DNA from 4 places in the Mesorhizobium sp. M2A.F.Ca.ET.043.05.1.1 genome. Region 2 is predicted to be linked to each of the others. Evidence: riboswitches for the same ligand, from Rfam matches in the RefSeq annotation. Region 2 holds a riboswitch; each other region holds the start of a gene.
What was found. Region 2 has a riboswitch for cobalamin ahead of EJ069_RS22445 (aromatic ring-hydroxylating dioxygenase subunit alpha). Riboswitches for the same ligand answer to the same signal wherever they lie in the genome.
Positions count from the first base shown of each region.

Region 1 (4,960 bases), 3.0 Mb from region 2:
ACGACGCGGTCGCAGCCGCGCACCACCGAATAGGAATAGTGGTAGTAGCCGCCGCCATTGGCGCAGGAGCCCATCGAGATGACGTAGCGCGGCTCCGGCATCTGGTCGTAGACCTTGCGCAGTGCCGGCGCCATCTTGTTGGTCAGCGTGCCGGCGACGATCATGATGTCGGACTGGCGCGGGGACGCGCGCGGCGCGACGCCGAAACGCTCCGAGTCATAGCGCGGCATCGAGGTGTGGATCATCTCGACCGCGCAGCAGGCGAGGCCGAAGGTCATGAACATCAGCGAGCCGCTGCGCGCCCAGGTGATCAGCGCTTCGGTCGAGGTGACAAGGAAGCCCTTGTCGGCCAGCTCATTGTTGATTTCGAGGAAGAAGGGATCGTCCTCCCCCACCGGCCTGCCGGTGTTGGGGTCAATGATGCCTTTGGGCTTCGGCGCGACGAGGGTGCCTGAACTGTCGTTCAATCCCATTCCAGCGCTCCTTTTTTCCATTCATAGGCAAAGCCGATGGTCAGCACCGCCAGAAACACCATCATCGACCAGAAGCCGAGCATGCCGAGCTTCGAGAAGGACACCGCCCACGGGAAAAGGAAGGCGACCTCGAGATCGAAGATGATGAACAGGATCGACACCAGGTAGAAGCGGATGTCGAACTTCATGCGGGCGTCGTCGAACGAGTTGAACCCGCATTCATAGGCGGAAAGCTTTTCCGGATCGGGATTGCGATAGGCCACCAGGAAGGGGGCGATGATGAGCGCCAGACCCACGATCATCGCCACGGCGATGAACAGCACGATAGGCAGATATGAACTCAGGAGTGCGCTCATGCGGCGGCTTTCCTTCGGCGGGGCAGTTCACTTTGATTACAGCAACGAACTCTAATGCGGAAGCGTGACAGTTTAACCGCTGAACCGTTTTAAGGGAGCCCATGCTGCAACGCGGCGAGGGTTAGCGCAGCGGTTTCGGTGACGCAAGTCAAACCTTGTTCAAATCGCGGCCCTGGACGCCATATCGGAAGAAACTGGTCCGATCCGCTCCTGTTTGATTTCCTTCACTTTTTACTCCACTTTTCTCTCCTGACATATCTCCCGCCATTTGCCTGCTAGCATGGCCGGAATCACCGGCTAAAAATCCAACGGACGATCGGGGCAAGGACAGCTGATGAAGGAGAAGATCTCGCTCGCCATGGCCAGGCGCATTGCGCTTGGAGCACAGGGGTTCAACGACCCTCGTCCCGCAGGGGTTCCGGATCGCCGGCACCTTGCGCGCGTGCTTTCGCGAACCGGCCTGTTGCAGATCGATTCCGTCAGCGCGGTGGTGCGCGCGCACTACATGCCGCTCTATTCGCGCCTCGGCCCCTACCCGCTGGCGCTGCTCGACAACGCCGCAGTTGGCCGCAAGCGCGCCGTCTTCGAGTATTGGGCGCATGAGGCGTCGTTCCTGCCTGTCGAGACCTACCCCTTGCTGCGCTGGCGCATGCAGCGCGCCGAGCAGGGCGACGAGATGTATCTCGGCCTGGCGAAATGGGGCCGCGAGCGCAAGGAAATGATCGATGATATCTATAGAGAGGTCGCCGATCGCGGGCCGATCGCCGCCTCAGATATCGAGGGCCACAAGGGCAATGGCGGCTGGTGGGGCTGGAGCGAGGCCAAGCACGCTTTCGAATGGCTGTTCTGGGCCGGACGCATCACCACCGCCTACCGGCGCGGCTTCGAACGCTATTACGACCTGCCGGAGCGCGTTTTGCCGCAGGCCGTGCTCGACCTGCCGGTGCCCTCGGTCGAGGACGCGCATCGCGAATTGCTGCGCATTTCCGCTCGCGCCCACGCCATCGCCGCCTATGGCGACCTCCGCGACTATTTTCGCCTGGCGCCCGGCGACACGAAGGACCGCATCGATGAGCTGGTCGAAGCCGGCGAATTGCTGCCGGTGAAGGTCGAGGGTTGGGACAAGCCCGCCTATCTCCACAAGGACGCGCGAATCCCGCGCCGGATCGAGGCGCGCGCCCTGCTCGCCCCTTTCGATCCCGTCGTTTTCGAACGCACGCGCACCGAAAAGCTCTTCAATTTCCGCTACCGCATCGAGATCTATACGCCGGCCGAAAAGCGCCAATACGGCTACTACGTGCTTCCCTTTCTGCTCGGCGACCGCATCGTCGCCCGTGTCGATCTGCGCGCCGACCGCCCGGCCAGCGTGCTGCGCGTCCATGCCGCCTATGCCGAGCCCGACGCGCCGCCGGAGACGGCAGCCCAGCTCTTCGAGGAGCTGAAGCAGATGCAGGGCTGGCTCGGCCTGGAGGCGATCGAAGTGACGGCGGCCGGCGACCTCGGCCCGGCGCTGGCCGACATCGCGGCGTCGTAGCCGCGCGTTGACAGGCGCCCAGCCGTAAGCCTAAATCTTGACCCAGACGGTCTTCTCCCGGCAAAGGGAGGAGCCAAGAGGGAATGCGGTGCGGGCCCAAAAACCCAAATCCGCGGCTGTCCCCGCAACTGTAAGCGACGAGCCCCGGCCGAAAACCACTGGGATGTTCCCGGGAAGGCGGCATCTGAGGCGACGACCCGCGAGCCAGGAGACCTGCCGTCTGAGACTTTAAGTATCCGAATGCCCGGCGGGTTTTCCGGGCAAGGAGCCTGGTTTTGGATCGCAACGGCAGTTTCCCGGCAAACATCGCGGACATTCCGTCCGAGCCCGACGCGTTGGGCGGCGTGACCGTCATCGTCTGCTCGTCCTGCCGCGACGAAACCGGCTCGGACGCCCATCCGCGCGCCGGCGCGCTGCTTGCCGAAGACACGCGCCGCGCCGCCTCGAGCGAAAAAATTCGCATCCGCACCGTCGAATGCCTCGGCAACTGCAAGCGCCGGCTGAGCGCAGCACTTCTGCGCGACGGCTGCTGGAGCTACGTCTTCGGCGATCTGGACACCACCAGCGGCGCCGACCTCGTCGCCGGCGCAAAGCTCTTCGCCACCTCGGCCGACGGCCTTATCCCCTGGCGCGGCCGGCCCGATTCCCTCAAGCGCGGCCTGGTTGCCCGCATCCCTCCTCTCGACATGCTGAAGGACTGACCATGAACGCTTCCGTTTCCCGCGTGCCCTGCACCGTCGTCACCGGCTTCCTCGGCGCCGGCAAGACGACGCTGATCCGCAACCTGCTCGAGAACGCCAAGGGCAAGCGGCTGGCAATCATCGTCAACGAATTCGGCGATGTCGGCATCGACGGCGAGATCCTGAAAGGCTGCGGCGTCGACACCTGCCCGGAGGAAAACATCGTCGAGCTCGCCAATGGCTGCATCTGCTGCACCGTCGCCGACGATTTCGTGCCGGCGCTCGACCAGATCCTGTCCCGCACGCCGAAGGTCGACCACATCCTGATCGAGACTTCCGGCCTCGCTCTGCCGAAACCGCTTGTGCAGGCTTTTCAGTGGCCGACGGTGAAGAGCCGCGTGACGGTTGACGGCGTCGTTGCCGTGGTCGACGGCCCGGCGCTGGCCGACGGCCGCGTTGCCTCCGACATGGATGCGCTCCAGGCGCAGCGCGCGGCGGACGACTCGGTCGACCATGACGATCCGGTCGAAGAGGTGTTCGAGGACCAGATCGCCTGCGCCGACCTGATCATCCTGTCGAAGAGCGATCTGATGGACGCAGCGGGCTCTCAGCGCGCCAACGCCGTCATCGGCGAGCATGTGGCGCGCGCCGTGAAAATCGTGCCGACCGCGCAGGGCAAGGTCGATCCTTCGGTGCTGCTCGGCCTCGGCCTCGCCGTCGAGGACGATATCGAGAACCGCAAGACCCATCACGACGATGAGCTCGACCACGAGCATGACGATTTCGATTCCTTCGTCATCGACATCCCGTCGATCGCCAGTCCGGACGAGCTGGCCAAGCGCGTCGCCCTTGCCGCCGAGCAGGAAAATGTGCTGCGCGTCAAAGGTTTTGTCGAGGTCGGCGGCAAGCCGATGCGGCTTCTGCTCCAGGCCGTCGGCCCGCGCGTCAACCATTATTACGACCGCGCCTGGACGGCCGAGGACGACCGCCGCTCGCGGCTCGTCGTCATTGGCCTCAAGGGGCTGAACCGCCCGGCGATCGAGCGTATCCTCGCCGGCTGAGGCCAATACGAAAGGCCGACCCGAACCGCTATGCATATCCTCGCCACCACATCCGCTTCGCTCGACGATCTCGCCGAGCCGATCGACCTCAGGCAGACGCCTGCGGATGTCGTGGCGCTGTCCTTCACCGACAGCGATCTCGCCGGCCTGGCCGCTGCTTGGAAGGCCGATGCCGCGCGGCTGCCCTCGATGCGGCTGGCAGCCTTGCGCGATCTTCGCCACCCGATGTCGGTCGATCTCTGGATCGACAGCGTCGCCCGCCACGCCAGGGTCGTCCTCGTCCGCATCCTCGGCGGCTATGATTGGTGGCGCTATGGTTGCGACCAGCTCGCCGCGGTGGCGCGCGAGCGCGGCATCAAGCTGGCGCTGCTGCCCGGCGAAAGTCATGACGAGGACCAGCGGCTGATCGAAGCCTCGACCCTGCCGCGTGCGGAGCTGGACGTCCTGCTCGGCTATTTCCGCGAAGGCGGGCCGGCCAACATGAGCGCACTGGTGCGGAGGCTGGCGCGGCTTGCGGGGGCGGATGCGGCGGTTGCCGAGCCGGTGAGCGTGCCGAAGGCTGGGTACTATGAACCTGGGTTAGGGGTTGTACAGAACGCTATCTTATCGAGCGTTGGCGATCCTTCGCCCCCCTCTCTGTCCTGCCGGACATCTCCCCCTCAAGGGGGGAGATCAGCCGTCACCAGCCTCGGCGCCTTTTCTTCATCGGCATCAAAAGAGCCATCTGCAGCATCCGCGATTGGGGAAACCGTCAACGACAAAGCAATCTCCCCCCCTGAGGGGGAGATGTCCGGCAGGACAGAGAGGGGGGCGACGGAACTCGACGTCGACAATTTCGCCGTCGTCCCCATCCTCT
Region 1 is NZ_CP034446.1:867,061-872,020, reverse strand. Features, by position in the region: gene EJ069_RS04125 (NADH-quinone oxidoreductase subunit B) at 1-473, opposite strand, end outside; gene EJ069_RS04120 (NADH-quinone oxidoreductase subunit A) at 464-829, opposite strand; gene EJ069_RS04115 (winged helix-turn-helix domain-containing protein) at 1,164-2,363, shown strand; cobalamin riboswitch at 2,394-2,599, shown strand; gene EJ069_RS04110 (DUF1636 family protein) at 2,639-3,064, shown strand; gene cobW (cobalamin biosynthesis protein CobW) at 3,067-4,104, shown strand; gene EJ069_RS04100 (cobaltochelatase subunit CobN) at 4,135-4,960, shown strand, end outside.
Region 1: it holds a riboswitch for cobalamin, as region 2 does, so the genes downstream of both, EJ069_RS04110 (DUF1636 family protein) here and EJ069_RS22445 (aromatic ring-hydroxylating dioxygenase subunit alpha) in region 2, are expected to answer to the same signal.

Region 2 (4,960 bases):
CGACACCGTGGCCTTCACGCGCCGCGAGGGCAATGAGCGGATCGTCTGCGCCTTCAACCTCGGCAGCAAGCCCGCCGAGGTCGATCTCGGCCAAGGCGCGCTGCAGACCTTGCCCGGACATGGCTTTTCGGGACAGAGTGGCAGCGGGCCTGTCCGCCTCGGCGGATACGGCGCGTGGTTCGGGCGCATCGACTGAACTTGCAGACAAAGATCAACGGGAGAGGACAAACATGGCCGATGTCACGCTGAACCAGGTGAAGAAATCATACGGCAACCTTAACATCCTCCACGGCATCGACCTCGACATCAAATCCGGCGAGTTCATCGTCTTCGTCGGACCGTCGGGATGCGGCAAGTCCACCTTGCTGCGGTCGATCGCGGGGCTCGAGGAGATCACCGGGGGCGAACTGAAGATCGACGGCGAGGTGGTGAACGACGTGCCGCCGTCGAAGCGGGGCATCGCCATGGTGTTCCAGTCCTATGCGCTCTATCCGCACATGACCGTCTACGACAACATGGCCTTCTCGATGAAGATCGGCAAGGAAAGCAAGGCCGAGATCGACAAGCGGGTGCGGCAGGCGGCGGAAATCCTGCAGCTCACCAAATATCTCGACCGCCTGCCCAAGGCGATGTCGGGCGGCCAGCGCCAGCGCGTCGCCATCGGCCGCGCCATCGTGCGCAACCCAAAAGTGTTCCTGTTCGACGAGCCGCTGTCGAACCTCGACGCCGCATTGCGCGTCGCCACCCGCATCGAGATCGCCAAGCTCAAGGAATCGATGCCGAACACCACCATGATCTATGTGACGCACGACCAGGTCGAGGCGATGACGCTGGCGGACCGCATCGTGGTGCTGAAGGACGGCCGGGTCGAGCAGGTCGGCACGCCGATGGAACTCTACAAGCGTCCGGGCAATCTGTTCGTCGCCCAGTTCATCGGCTCGCCGGCGATGAACATATTGCCGGCAAAGATCGAGAAGGCCGGCAATCCGACCGTGGTCAGCCATGTCGGCGACCGCAAGGCGACGGTGCCGATCGCGACGCCTGCCTCGGCGAATGGCGCGGCGGTCAGCTTCGGCGTGCGGCCGGAGGATCTCGCGATCGCCACCGGTTCCGATTACCTCTTCGAGGGCAAGGTCGACTATATCGAGCAACTCGGCGAGGTTCAGCTCGTCTATATCGATATCGGCCGCGCAGACCTGCCGCTGGTCGCCAAGCTGCCCGGCAATGTCGAGGTCAAGCGCGGTGAGACACTGCGGCTCAACGCAAGCGCCGGCGATCTGCATATTTTCGACGCCGACGGCCATTCCTTCACGCTGCATCGCGAAGAAGCAAAGGCGGCTTGAGCGCAGAGCCGCTGCGGCAAAGAAAAAGCGGCGGGCCTCGGCCCGCCGCTCCTGTTTTCAAATCACGGTCGGCTGTTAACGATTGCCGAAGTGGTCGCGGTCAGCGCCCTGCGGAGCCGACTTCTGCGCGTCGCGGGACGAGTTCAGCAGCTTGTAGACAGGCGAGTCGGTGCCGATCGACGAGGTGCGGGTCGTATCCACGGCGGGAGCCGGCTGGTTGACGCCGCTGTTGCCGTAATTGTCGCTGCCCGCAAAAGCAGCCGAGGAAACGGCCATGAGAGCCGCGGTGGCAAGAATGATATTTTTCATCTCAGTACTCCTGAATTTCCTGATCCGACCGAGGCGACGGGCAAACCCGTCGCCGTTCGAAGTCGGCTGTTAGTTGTTACCGAAAAGGTTGCGGTCGGCGCCCGTGGCGACAGGCTTCTGTTCAGCCGGTTCGGACTTGCGGACCGAGGCTGTGTAAGAAGAGTCGACCGTGGCGGCCGGCGGGTTGGCAGCCTGCGCGTTGTAATTGTCGCTACCGGCAAAGGCGCTGCCGGAAATTGCCAGAAGGGCTGCGGCAGTGAGAACAATCTTTTTCATTTTTGCTACTCCAGTATTTTTATTCAGTCCGTCTAGCGGCGTGTCTTGGGAATGAAATCGCGTCGTTCGGACAGCGCTGATTTGGGTGAGCCGATCGCCGGATTCCAATCACGATGTTTTTTCGTCTGGACTATGAATCCGCATCTTGAAGTTTTCATAAGCATGCCTATGACTATATTTTTATCGAATCTAATCAATGACTTATGTGAGTTCGGCGGTTGGCTCACCAAGTGTGTCGGAGCGCCAACGTTCACAGCGTCCTGTACGCACCGTCAACAGAAACGAACCGTTCGGTTCGATTTTAGAATCTGCTAATAGTCACTTTTTGATACTGTTAACCATCGGAGCCCTCCTGAAGCTCGTCCCGGGGAGCGTTCTGGAAGCCGGAGGGCATGGCGCAAGGACGAGACTCAGCACCGTCAATATGCCGCCCATTGTCGCGCCGCATGGATGCGATGTCGTTTTCATGCCGACGGGAAACCGGCTGTCGTGGTTAGATCAGGCCATCTCAGGTGCCGCTTCGTCGCGACGAGGCGGAGAATTGGGAAGCCGGTCGAAATCCGGCGCTGCCCCCGCAACGGTGGTGGAGTGAGGTCGCAACGGGAGACCACTGGGCCATGGGCCTGGGAAGGTGTTGCGACCGCCCGCGAGGGCAACTCCAAAGCCCGGAAACCAGCCAGAGACAGTTTGAACTCGACTGATCGCGGTGGGCGGTCAAGAGGCGGACGGCGCGTGCCCGGCCCTGCCGGTGGCGGTCGTTCTTCTCCATCACCACCAGTTCAGTCCTTGATGCGAGGACAGGACATGGATGCGCGCAACGACATGCTGAGGCTCCTGCAGAGCCGCAAGCCGGGCTACTCGCTTGAGCAGCCCTTCTATACCGATCCCGACTATTTCAAGCTCGACATGGAGCTGATGTGGTATCGTGACTGGTTGTTCATCGGCCATGATTGCGAGCTGCCGAAACCAGGCAGCTACATCACCGTCCAGATCGGCGACTATCCAGTGGTGCTGGTCCGCGACCAGAAGGGAAGCATCAACGCTTTCCACAACTCCTGCCGGCATCGCGGCAGCCGCGTGTGCAACACCGACAAGGGCACCGCCGCCAAGCTGGTCTGTCCCTACCATCAGTGGACTTACGAGCTCGACGGGCGGCTGCTGTTCGCGCGCCAGATGGCGGAAGGATTCGACAAGAGCCAGTTCGGCCTGAAGCCGGTCGCCTGCGAGAGCGTCGGCGGCTACATCTTCATTTGCCTGGCAAAAGAGCCGGCCGACTTCGCGCCGATGCGCGCCATGATCGAACCCTATCTCCTGCCGCACCGGCTGAGCGAGGCGAAGGTCGCGTTCGAATCGACGATCGTCGAAAAGGGCAACTGGAAGCTCGTCTGGGAAAACAACCGCGAGTGCTATCATTGCGCCGGCAACCATCCGGAACTGTGCAAGACCTTCCCGGAAGCGCCGACGGTCACCGGTGTGCAAGGCGCCGACAGCGATCCGGAAATGCTTGCGCACTGGGCGAAATGCGAGGCGGCGGGTCTGCCGAGCCGGTTCCGGATCGACCCGGCCGGGCAATACCGCGCGACGCGCGCGCCGCTGCTGCGCGACGCCGTCAGCTACACGATGAGCGGCAAGCGCGCCGTGACGAAAAACCTGTCCGCCAGCGTCGCCGCCGACCGTATCGGCACGTTGATGCACTACCATTACCCGACCACGTGGAACCACATCCTCATCGATCACGCCGTCACCTTCCGTGTGCTGCCGATCAGCGCCACCGAGACCGCGGTGACGACGAAATGGCTGGTCCACAAGGACGCGGTGGAAGGCGTCGACTACGATCTGGCAGAACTCACCCATGTCTGGACCGAGACCAACGATCAGGACCGCCGCATCGTGGAGGAAAATGCGCTCGGCATCCTGTCGCCGGCTTACGAGCCCGGTCCCTATTCCGAGTTGCATGAGGGCGGCGTCATCCAGTTCGTCGAGTGGTACGCCTCCTTCATCGGTCCGCGCCTTGCCGAAGGCGGTCGCCCGGCGTTGCGCAGCGTCGCCTGAAGGCTAAGGAGATGAACGCGATGACGGATCTCGGCCTCTATCGCCATCTCGACGAGATGGCGCCCTGGAACGACAGGCTGCAGGTGCTGGAAGTGATCGGCGTCAGCGACGAGGCGCCGCAGGTGAAGACGTTCACCTTCCGCTCCGACAATCAGACCTGGTTCCGCTACAAACCCGGGCAGTTCGTGACGCTGGAATTGCCGACCGCCGACGGGCCGCTGATGCGGACCTACACGCTGTCGTCCTCGCCGTCGCGGCCGTTCTCGATCGCGGTGACGGTGAAAGCGCAAGCCGACAGCGTCGGCACGCGCTGGATGTTCGACAATCTGAAGCCCGGCGTCCATGTGAAGGCCTACGGGCCGGCCGGCGATTTCTCGCTGCACAGCCATCCGGCGGCCAAATATCTGTTCATTTCGGCCGGATCCGGCGTCACGCCGATGATGTCGATGCTGCGCTGGCTGAACGACTGCGCGCCCTGGACCGATGTCGGCTTCGTCAATTGCGCGCGGCGGCCGGAAGAGATCATCTTCCGCAAGGAGCTCGAACTGCTCGGCAGCCGCATGCCCGGCCTGTCGCTCGGCTTCATGATCGAGGAGCGGTCGAGCCGCGAGGGCTGGTTCGGCCATATGGGCCGCATCGACGCGATCCGGCTGCCGCTTCTGGCACCCGACTTCCGCGAGCGGGAGATCTTCTGCTGCGGGCCGGACCCCTTCATGCGCGCCGTGCGGCAGATGCTGGAGGCAGCCGGCTTCGACATGAGCCGCTACCATCAGGAGAGCTTCGCCGCGCCGGCCGTGGAAGAAGTCCCGGCGCCGTTCGCGATGCCGGCCGGCGACGACGCCAAGCCGCTCGCCGAGGCGGTGACGCCGGTCCGCTTTTCGCTTTCAGACGTCGATGCGGAATGCGTCGCCGGACAGACCGTGCTGCAGACGGCGCGCGCTTCGGGCGTCAGGATCCCGGCGGCCTGCGAGTTCGGTCTC
Region 2 is NZ_CP034446.1:4,641,576-4,646,535, forward strand. Features, by position in the region: gene EJ069_RS22425 (alpha-glucosidase) at 1-196, shown strand, start outside; gene ugpC (sn-glycerol-3-phosphate ABC transporter ATP-binding protein UgpC) at 231-1,343, shown strand; gene EJ069_RS22435 (DUF680 domain-containing protein) at 1,419-1,652, opposite strand; gene EJ069_RS22440 (DUF680 domain-containing protein) at 1,722-1,928, opposite strand; cobalamin riboswitch at 2,422-2,624, shown strand; gene EJ069_RS22445 (aromatic ring-hydroxylating dioxygenase subunit alpha) at 2,733-3,980, shown strand; gene EJ069_RS22450 (hybrid-cluster NAD(P)-dependent oxidoreductase) at 4,001-4,960, shown strand, end outside.

Region 3 (4,960 bases), 1.3 Mb from region 2:
CGGGAATGCGAACCTTGTCGAGCAGCGGCGTGTCTGGCTTCACTCGGGCGCGTCCTGCCTCAATCGATCGAACACGGCGCTACCAGCAGATTGCGCCATAATCATGCGCGGCATAGGCCGCCGCCGGGCGAATGTAAATGCGCGCCAGTGACGCGTGGCGCTGCTTATTTTGGCAAGCCATCGAAAACGGCTGGAATTGGCGGAAGCCCTCCCAACGTCGTCATTCCAGGGCGAAGCAGGAGCGAAGCTCCGTCGCGGAGACCCTGGAATCCGTGCCGTGACTCTGGCCGAAGAGCGCAGCGGAGCAGAATTCTGCACCGTTGCAACGCTTGGAAGTCACGGCATGGATCCTATGGTCTGCGCCGCGTCGCTTCGCTCCTTGCTCCGCCATAGGATGACGACGCAAGGGACGTTTCGGCCAATCGCCAAGGCATGCACCTAGAAACGCATATCCGAGCCGTCAAAAATTCTGTGTGCTCGAGAACTAACCCTCAGGCAGCGGAATGAACTCCTCCTCATCGCCAGGAACGATATCGAAGCGGCCTGTCTTCCATTCCTGCTTGGCCTGTTCGATGCGTTCCTTCGAGGACGAGACGAAATTCCACCAGATGTAGCGCTGGGAACCGAGCGAGGCACCGCCGAACAGCATGAAATGCGCGCCGCGCTCGGAGGAGACGACGATCTCCTCGCCCGGCTTGAACACCAGAAGCCGCTCGGCCGGAAAAACATCGCCGGCGATCGAGACGTCGCCCTCCAGCGTGTAGATGGCTCGTTCCTCGGCATCGGCGGGAATCTGCACGCTGGCGCCCGTCGCCAGGCGCAGATCGGCATAGAGCGTGTCGGAAGCGGTTGCGACCGGCGAGCGCAGGCCCGAGAACTCGCCGATGACGACGCGGCCGCTGACGCCCTCGGCATCGATCTGCGGCAAGCGGGCCACGGACGTGTTGGCGAAAACCGGGGCAATCTCCTCCTTGCCGTCCGGTAGCGCCAGCCAGGTCTGCAGGCCGGAGACCGACATCGGCGCGCCGCGCAATTCTTCCGGCGTGCGTTCGGAATGAACAATGCCGCGCCCGGCGGTCATCAAATTCACGTCGCCCGGCGCGATCACCATTTCGGTGCCGAGCGAATCCCGATGCCTGATCTTGCCGTCGAACAGATAGGTGACAGTGGAGAGCCCGATATGCGGGTGCGGGCGCACATCGAGCGCGTGGCCGGCGCGCAGGATGGCCGGGCCCATGCGATCAAAGAAGATGAACGGCCCGACCAGGCGGCGTTTTGCCGTCGGCAAGGCGCGGCGAACCTCGAAGCCGCCGATGTCCTTGGCGTTCGGGATGACCATCAGTTCGATCTGATCGCAGGCGAAGGCATCGCCGGGTTCAGGATCGTTTCCCGGAAAAAAGCTCATGACTGTCCTTCAGGCGAAACGCAACGCCGACCTGGCCTTCGCCTTGGCGGCCTCTTCCTCGCGATTGCGCGGTTCCTGGCTGGTTTCGAGCGAGTCGATCAATTCGCGCGCGGCGGCGGCGATCGCTTCCACGGCGTGATAGAAGGCATGCTCGTTGCGCTTGGACGGTTTCGTCGAGCCGCTCAGCTTACGCACGAATTGCAGCGCCGCGTCATGCACCTCGTCATTGGTCGCCGGCGGCTCGAAATTGGCCAGGGTCTTGATGTTGCGGCACATGGCTTGAACTCCTTACCTGCTTGCTCTGCCTACGCTATTCCGGATTATTCGGCGTCGAGCGGCTCCGTTCCCACCGGCTTGCCGTCGCGCGACAGCCTGATCTTCTCGACCTTGTCCTCGGCCGCCTTGAGCAGCCGGTCGCAATGCGCCTTCAGCGCCTCGCCGCGCTCATAAATCTTGATCGACTGATCGAGCGGGACGTCGCCGCGCTCCAGATCGTCGACGATCTTCTCCAGCGCGTCGAGCGCCTGCTCGAAGCTCATCGCCTTGACGTCCTCATTGCCTTCCACTGCCATACCCTATCCCTTCATCAGCCGCCCGACATGGGCGGCGACTGAAAATGCCAGTCCCTGCAGATCGTAGCCGCCTTCCAGCAGGCTGACGAGCCTGTTGGAGCTGTGGCGGCCGGCGCGCTCCATCAACTGCCCGGTCGCCCAGTCGAAATCGTCCTCGGTCAGGTTGATCTCGGCCAGCGGATCGCGGTGATGCGCGTCGAAGCCGGCGGAAATGATGATCAGGTCCGGCGCAAAGGCATCGATCGACGGCAGCACGCGCGACAGGAAGGCGTCGCGGAACATGTCGCTGCCGGTCCGCGGCGCGAGCGGCGCGTTGACGATATTGCCGGCGCCGGTCTCGCTCTTGGCGCCTGTGCCCGGGTAAAGCGGCATCTGATGCGTCGAGCAGTAGAGCACCGACGGGTCGTCCCAAAAGATGTCCTGCGTGCCATTGCCATGATGGACGTCCCAATCGACGATGGCGACACGCTCGGCCTGGTGCTTCTTCTGCGCGTAACGGGCAGCGATCGCCGCCGTGTTGAAGAGGCAAAAACCCATGGCCGTCGTCTTTTCGGCGTGATGCCCAGGCGGACGGGCGGCGACGAAGACATTCGAGGCTCGGCCCTCGAAGACATCGTCTATCGCCGCATTGGCCGCGCCGATCGCCGTCACCGCGGCCTGCCAGCTTTTCGGGCTGGCGCTGGTGTCGGCATCGATCGAGACAATGCCGGTCCGAGGGATCGCCGCACGCACGCACTCGACGAAAGTCTCGGGGTGCGCATAGAGGATGGTTTTCTCATCGCCTTCCGGCGCCTTTACGCGGTCGAGCGCCGAGAACGCCTCGTCGTCCAGCACGCGCTCGATGGCGCGCAGGCGGTCGGGCCGCTCGGGGTGGCCGGGCGGCGTGAGGTGTTCGAGGAAGATTGGGTGCGTGTAGAGACGGGTGGCCATGGCGCCTAATCTAGGCACCCGCAGCCGTAATGACCATGTTTGAAAAGCCGAATGGCTGGGGAAATTGCGCCAGCCCATGTCGTCCGCACCATTGGCGGGTGCCGAACTTCGCGGTAAGGTCATTCCGCTGCCTGGTGCCCGCGACGCGGGAGAATCGGGAACACGGTTTTATTCCGTGGCGTGCCCAACGCTGTGAGGGGGACCGCGCCGGCAAAAGCCACTGTCCATGACGGGAAGGCGCCGGAGCGGGACGATCCCGAGCCAGAAGACCGGCCCGGCAGACATGGTCGTCCGCTTGGTCAGGCGGGGGACGGCTTGTCGCAAGGGGAAAAGCGATGACGGCAGCAGCGATCGCCGCGTGTGGCGACGACTTTGACCAATTGGCGCGCGACGCGGTGTACCGGGCGATGTTCACCAGGCGCGACGTGCGCAGCCATTTCACAGCCGACGATCTCGACGATTGTGTGCTGGCGCGGCTTCTCACCGCCGCTCACCATGCGCCGTCTGTCGGCTACATGCAGCCTTGGAACTTCATCGTCATCCGCGATGCCGAGCGGCGCAGACAGGTGCGCAACCTGTTCCTCGCCGCGCGCGAGCAGGAATTGCCGGCGATCGAGGCGGAGCGGCAGGCGCTCTACCGCAAGCTGAAGCTCGAAGGCATATGCGAAAGCGCGCTCAATCTCTGCATCACCTGCGACCGGCAGCGCTCGAAGGACTCGCCGCTCGGGCGCTGGCACAATCCGGAGATGGATCTCTACAGCACCGTCTGCGCGGTGCAGAATTTCTGGCTGGCGGCACGCGCCGAAGGCGTCGGCGTCGGCTGGGTGAGCATCATCGAGACGGAGGCGCTGAAACGGCTTCTGTCGATCCCGGAGCATGTCACGCCGATCGCCTATCTGTGCGTCGGCCGCGTCTCGGAATTCGCGCCGAGGCCCGACCTCGAAGCGCATGGCTGGGGCAAGCGCCTGCCGCTGCCCGAGTTGGTGATGAGCGAGACGTTTCGCGGCGCCGGCGAGGCGCCGCTCAAATCGGCGATCGCAAGGCTAGGTCGCCAGCAATGATCAAGCGGCTCGCGGCGTATCCCAGCGCGAGCCGCCGAAGGAGCCCAGCGCCTTGTCGCGCAGCTCCCTGAATTTGGACGACGCCTCGGCGAGCCGGTTGTCCCATTCTGGATTGGGAACCTGGCCTTCGATGGCTTCGAAATAGACCTGCATCAGCGAGGCGATGGCGAAGGGCTCGATGAAGGCCGCCTTGAAGGCCCAGGCAAAGACGATGGCCAGCATGAAGGCCCAGCCGGCCAATTGTCCGGGCATGACCCACAGGATCGCGGCCGCGGGCGCCAGCATCAATAGGAAGATGACGAAGGACACGCCCCACATGATCACCGCCAACCAGACGGCGTTCTTGATCATGTGCTTGCCGTTCTGGGCGTAGAGCACGACGCCCTGCCTGGCCGTCTCGAAGGGCGAGTTCGAATTGATGCGGATGTTGTAGCCGAGGATGATCTCGTCGACATAGGTCAGAGACAGGCGGATCACCGTGTTGATGAAGCTGACGATGCCGCTCAGGCCGGGAATGGGCAGGAAGGCGGCGATGCCGCCGATCAGGCCGGTGATGGCGCGGATGGCGCCCTTGACCAACTGGTCGACGACGAAAAGGATATTGGCCTCGGCAAAGCGCTGGCTGACCACTTCCTTGGCATAGGCGATCTGGCCCTGGCCGTCGGGCACTTCATGGCCGTCGATCAGATGCACCATGACGGCGACATGGCCGGCTTTCAGCACATAAAGGATATATTCGCGGATCCAGTAGACTGCGATCGACACGATTCCGAAGCCGACCACGCCGCCCCAGAGAGCGAAGGACATCGGGCCATCCGGATCGGTCGAGATGTGGCCGACGCCGTAGCCGACGCTGGCGCCCGTGCCGGTCGCCATGATGTAAGCGACGGTGATGCCGAAATAGACGATCATGCGAAAGACGATGAACGGCCATGTCCGCATCATGATGGAGACCGACCTGGCGATGCTGAAGTCCCACATGCCCCGACTCT
Region 3 is NZ_CP034446.1:3,379,699-3,384,658, forward strand. Features, by position in the region: gene dxs (1-deoxy-D-xylulose-5-phosphate synthase) at 1-43, opposite strand, end outside; gene EJ069_RS16650 (pirin family protein) at 485-1,405, opposite strand; gene EJ069_RS16655 (DUF2277 family protein) at 1,415-1,681, opposite strand; gene EJ069_RS16660 (exodeoxyribonuclease VII small subunit) at 1,726-1,977, opposite strand; gene EJ069_RS16665 (histone deacetylase family protein) at 1,981-2,907, opposite strand; cobalamin riboswitch at 3,023-3,200, shown strand; gene bluB (5,6-dimethylbenzimidazole synthase) at 3,243-3,968, shown strand; gene EJ069_RS16675 (hypothetical protein) at 3,969-4,949, opposite strand.
Region 3: it holds a riboswitch for cobalamin, as region 2 does, so the genes downstream of both, bluB (5,6-dimethylbenzimidazole synthase) here and EJ069_RS22445 (aromatic ring-hydroxylating dioxygenase subunit alpha) in region 2, are expected to answer to the same signal.

Region 4 (4,960 bases), 2.0 Mb from region 2:
AAGCCCGGCAAGCAGCAGTCCGCAGGACAGCCCGGCAACGACCGAGGCGAGCGACCAGCCGGTATCTTTTGCTATCGGGGCGGCAAGGACCGCGGGCAGATAGTAGGACGATCCCCAGGCGATGATCTGGGTGATGCCGAGAGACGTGACGAGGACGTGGCGGTTGCGGGCGATGGGCGCGGCGGCTTCCAATCAGGCTTGCCCCGGTTCGTGGCCGACCTTCTCGCCATCTTCCTTGACGAACCCGCGCACCGGATTGTCGAGCAGTTGCAGCACCGCCTCCGACGGCCGGCACAGTCTTGTCCCTTTTGGCGTCTCGACGATCGGCCGGTTGATGAGGATCGGATGGGCAAGCATGAAATCGATCAGCTCCTCGTCGCTCCATTTCGGGTTGGCGAGGCCGAGCTCGGCGTAAGGCGTGCCCTTCTCCCGCAGCAACTGGCGGGGTGTGATCCCCATCGCCGCGATCAGTTCGAGCAGCCGCTCGCGGCTCGGCGGCGTCTTCAGATATTCGATCACCACCGGCTCCTCGCCGCTGGCCCGGATCATTGCGAGCGTGTTGCGCGAGGTGCCGCAAGCGGGATTGTGGTAGATTGTGACCGTCATGGTTCTGCTTTCAGGGGATGGGATTGCTGAACGGTTTCGGGCTTGAGCAGCCAGCCCATCAGCGCAAGCGCGATCAGGGCGCCGAGCAGTTCGGCGACGATGAAGCCCGGCAGATCGACCGGCCTGATGCCGGAGAAGCTGTTGGTGAGCGACCGCGCCACGGCAACCGCAGGATTGGCGAAGGACGTGGACGCGGTGAACCAATAGGCCGCCGTTATATAGAGCCCGACCAGCCACGGCACGGCCCGCCGTTCGAAGCGCAACCCGGCGAGAATGACGGCGACAAGGCCGAATGCCGCGACGCCTTCGGAAAACCACTGCGCCGGCCCAGTCCGCGGCTTCGTCGCGATCTCCAGAACCGGCAGGGCGAACATGAGATGCGCGGCGATGGTGCCGGCGACGCCGCCGGCGAACTGCGCGGCGATATAGGCAGGGAGATCGCGGGCAGGCAGAGACCGGTTGAGGCAGAACACCAGCGAAACGGCGGGATTGAAATGCGCGCCTGAGATCGGACCGAGGATGGTGATCAACACCACCAGCATGGCGCCGGTCGCGAGCGTGTTGCCGAGCAGCGCCAGCGCGGTGTCGTGCGTCAGCGTCTCGGCCATGATGCCGGAACCGACGACCGTCGCCACCAGCAGACCGGTGCCCAGGGCTTCGGCGACCAACCGGCGCAATGGATCGAAGCCGCTCATCGGTTTGCCCCGCTGGGCCAAGGGCGCGGCAGTCATTGCCTGGTCCCCTCGCCCGGCCGGCAGCAAGGCGCGGCAAGCGCCGGCGCGCAGATTTCCGGGCGGCCCGAGCAGCAATCCTCCATCAGGAACCGGATCAGGCCGGACAGCGCGTCGTACTCGGCGCTGTAGACGATCGAGCGGGCATCACGCCGCGCGGTGACAAGGCCGGACCGTTCCAGTTCCTTGAGGTGGAAGCTGACATTGGAGGGGGAGACCTCGACCTGTTCGGCGAGCGAGCCGGCGGAAACGCCTTCCGGCCCGGCAACGACCAACAGGCGCAGCAGGCGCAGGCGGGTTTCCTGCGACAACGCGCCAAAGGCGATCAGGGCTTGACGTTCATCCACGTTTCAATAATCCTTGAAATATTGAAATGAGGAATAGCCGACATGCTGTCTTCTGACAATCATGAAATCGCCGCCCCGATCGACCCCTCCGACCTGACCATTGGCGACCTACTGGGCGCGCTGGCCGACTACAAGGACAGGCCACTGGTGTTCCGCTATGACGGGCGGCCGGTTAAACCAGGCTATCATGTCACCGAGGTGAAGGCGGGCCAGTTCTCGGCGCTGGATTGCGAGGCCAATCCGGAATCCTGGTCGGAGATCTTCGTCCAGCTATGGGACGTGGACGAAGGCGGGCCGGTCCATATGCCTGCCGGCAAGTTCGCGGCGATCATCCGCAAGGTCTCGGATCACGTGGCCCTCGACCAGTCGGCCAAGCTGACCTTCGAGGTCAGCGACGGCGTGCGCCCGATGGAACTGCACCGCGCGGCCCAGCCAAGCGTCGTTGGCGGCGCCATCGAGGTCGAGCTTTCGCCACGGCCGGCGAGCTGCAAGCCGCGTGACCGCTGGCTGAAGGAACAGGCGGCCGTGGGAAAACCGTGTTGCGGAGAGAGCCGCTGCTGCTGACCGGCGAACGCAGCCTAAGCGCCGCCGCTTCAGAATCTGATCATGCCATTGTGCTGCAACAAATAGAGGCCCACGAGAATGATAGCGATCAGCGCCACCCAAACGGCTGTCCTGCTCATGCGCGAAAATCCCAGTTGATCGGCCCTCATGAACGCACGCGCCGCGGTTGCGTTCCCGATGTGCCGGGTTGCATTCCATCCGGACAGGATCAAGTCACGAATTGCCGAGGACCACGCGTCAGCCCCTCGGCGCGTTGCTGTAGAGCGCCACGCCGATGCGATCGTTGCGCCGCCACCGCACCAGGGCGCGATAGATCATATCGTCGGCTGGGACCTCGAGCAGGAAGCGTTCCGGGATCTCCGTATCGGCGGCGACGCGCAACTCCGCGCCCTGCTCGTGCTGATTCCTGACCGAGCAGCCGATCCTGACGTCACCGGCAATGATCGTGGCTTCCTTGAGCACGAATTCGCGCGCATGAAGACGGCGCTCGGTCTCGGGATAATTGGCCATATCCGGCGGCTCCTAAGGCAAGGCTCTCCTCGCCACAGGGCAGCACCATAGCAGCAAGGCGTTTCCGTTCCGTTAGCGGTTGCTGAAACAGCAGGATTCGAAAAGCTGTTCTCCAGCGCTATCTCGCCCCGGCGACTCCGCTCGCGTGCAGCACCCAGCGGCGGCCGTCGCTGCGGAACTCGGTGAACGACAGCGGCTCGATGTCGATCTTCCAAACCGAGGAGAGCGGCGCGCCCAGCACATGCACGATGGCGGCGCGGATCGGCACGGCATGGGTGAGCGCGATGGTGTGCCCGCCCTCGCCGGCCAGCCGCTCCATCAGCGCGGCACCCCGCCGGGCGACGGCGGCAAGCGATTCGCCGCCATGGGGTGCAGCGTCCGGATCGGCAAACCAGGCCGCCATGCCTGCCGGGTCCTCGGCCTGCACCTGCTCGAAGCTTTTGCCGGCCCAGCGCGCGAAATCCTGCTCGGCAAGCAGCGGCTCGACCGTGGCATCCAGGCCGAGCGCCTCGGCCGTCCTGCGCGCGGCAAGCGCCGGACTTGTCCAGACGCGGTCGGCCCGGCGCAGCGACGAAGCGATCGCGCCGGCGCGATCGAGGGCGCTCGGCTCCGGCGCCTCGTCCGTCGGAAAGCGGCCCTTGCGCGCGGCCTGCGTCGCGCCGCTTGCGATCATCGTCAGGCGGGCGAACATCCCAAAACTCCGTGGTCCAGTGAAATTTCGGCCAGGCGAAGCCGCGTTGGCCATTACATGTCGTTGACAGGCGAACGAACTGCTGACAAGTGTTTTAGCGCTATACGGGATTGGAAGCCGGTGCGAGTCCGGCACGGTCGCGCCACTGTGATCGGCACCAGCCGAAAGTCAGGCCTTATCCCGCAGCCACAGTTGGATCAACGGGACGCAGCATCCCAGTAGGAGGTCAAAATGTCCGACACCACCTTCGCCCCGACCTACGGCCCGGTTGCGATTCCCGTCCGCGAGCTTCTGCCCTGGGCAATCTTTGCCGGCCTGATGCTGATGCTGATGATCTATTTCGTCGGCGCGGAAGAAGGCGCGACGTCGCTGATCCGCGGCACGGTAGTGCATGAATTCGTGCATGACGGCCGCCACCTGCTCGGCTTCCCCTGCCACTAGGAGCGATTCAGCGAAGGCTGAACCGTCCTAAGTTTTGGTCTGACGCAATTCCGGGAGGAAAACGCTTAATTTTTCCGGAAAATTGCTTGAAGGGACTCTGACATGGTCGGAAAACTTTTGCTGCGCGGCATGCTTGTCGGGCTGGTGGCGGGGATTTTGGCGTTCGCCTTCGCCCGCGTCTATGGCGAGCCGCAGGTCGACAAGGCGATCGCCTTCGAGGAACAGCAGGCGCAGGCCGCCGGCGAGGCGCCGGAGCCCGAGATGGTCAGCCGCGCCACGCAGGCAGGCATCGGTCTGGCGACCGGCGTGCTGGTCTATGGCGCGGCGCTTGGTGGGCTGTTCTCGCTGGTCTTCGCCTATGCCTATGGCCGGCTGAGCTCGCTCGGCCCGCGCGGCACCTCGGCGCTGCTGGCGCTGCTCGGTTTCCTTGCCGTGATCGTGGTTCCGAGCCTCAAATACCCGGCCAACCCGCCCGCGGTCGGCAATCCCGAAACCATCGCCTACCGCACCGAACTGTTCTTCATCATGATCGTCATCTCGATCGCCGCGATGGTGGCGGCGGTCGGCCTGGCGCAGCGGCTGTGGAGCAGGCTCGGCGCCTGGAATGCCTCGATCGTGGCTGGGCTCGCCTTCCTCGTCGTCTTCGCGCTGGTGAAGGCGGCCCTGCCCGACATCAACGAAGTGCCGGAGAACTTCTCGGCGACGGTGCTGTGGCAATTCCGCGTCGCCTCGCTCGGCATCCAGCTGGTGCTGTGGACCGTCGTCGGACTCGGCTTCGGCGCTGTTGCCGAGCGCGTGGTCGCAGTGCGCGACCAGCGCGGCTCCGCCCGCCGCTACGCCTGAAACCCATGCGCTGGCCGCCACGGTTCTTTGCCCTGGCGGCCAAAGCGGCTCAACGGTCGACACGACCGCTGAGCCGCTTTGGTCTTTTGTTTTCTCGCAATTCCGGACGGAAAACCGCGGCACACTTTTCCTGGAATTGCTCGGTTGCGGCACTGTTCGCCCTGCTGGCGACAGCCTCGGCGCTGGCGCATAGCGGCTCCTCGGCCCCGCCTCCCGCGGGCATCCAG
Region 4 is NZ_CP034446.1:2,644,019-2,648,978, forward strand. Features, by position in the region: gene EJ069_RS13040 (MFS transporter) at 1-192, opposite strand, end outside; gene arsC (arsenate reductase (glutaredoxin)) at 193-606, opposite strand; gene EJ069_RS13050 (MIP/aquaporin family protein) at 603-1,301, opposite strand; gene EJ069_RS13055 (metalloregulator ArsR/SmtB family transcription factor) at 1,334-1,684, opposite strand; gene EJ069_RS13060 (DUF6428 family protein) at 1,727-2,248, shown strand; gene EJ069_RS13065 (PilZ domain-containing protein) at 2,486-2,758, opposite strand; gene EJ069_RS13070 (histidine phosphatase family protein) at 2,877-3,449, opposite strand; adenosylcobalamin (AdoCbl) riboswitch at 3,555-3,632, shown strand; gene EJ069_RS13075 (CbtB domain-containing protein) at 3,681-3,890, shown strand; gene EJ069_RS13080 (CbtA family protein) at 3,993-4,733, shown strand; gene EJ069_RS13085 (hypothetical protein) at 4,820-4,960, shown strand, end outside.
Region 4: it holds a riboswitch for cobalamin, as region 2 does, so the genes downstream of both, EJ069_RS13075 (CbtB domain-containing protein) here and EJ069_RS22445 (aromatic ring-hydroxylating dioxygenase subunit alpha) in region 2, are expected to answer to the same signal.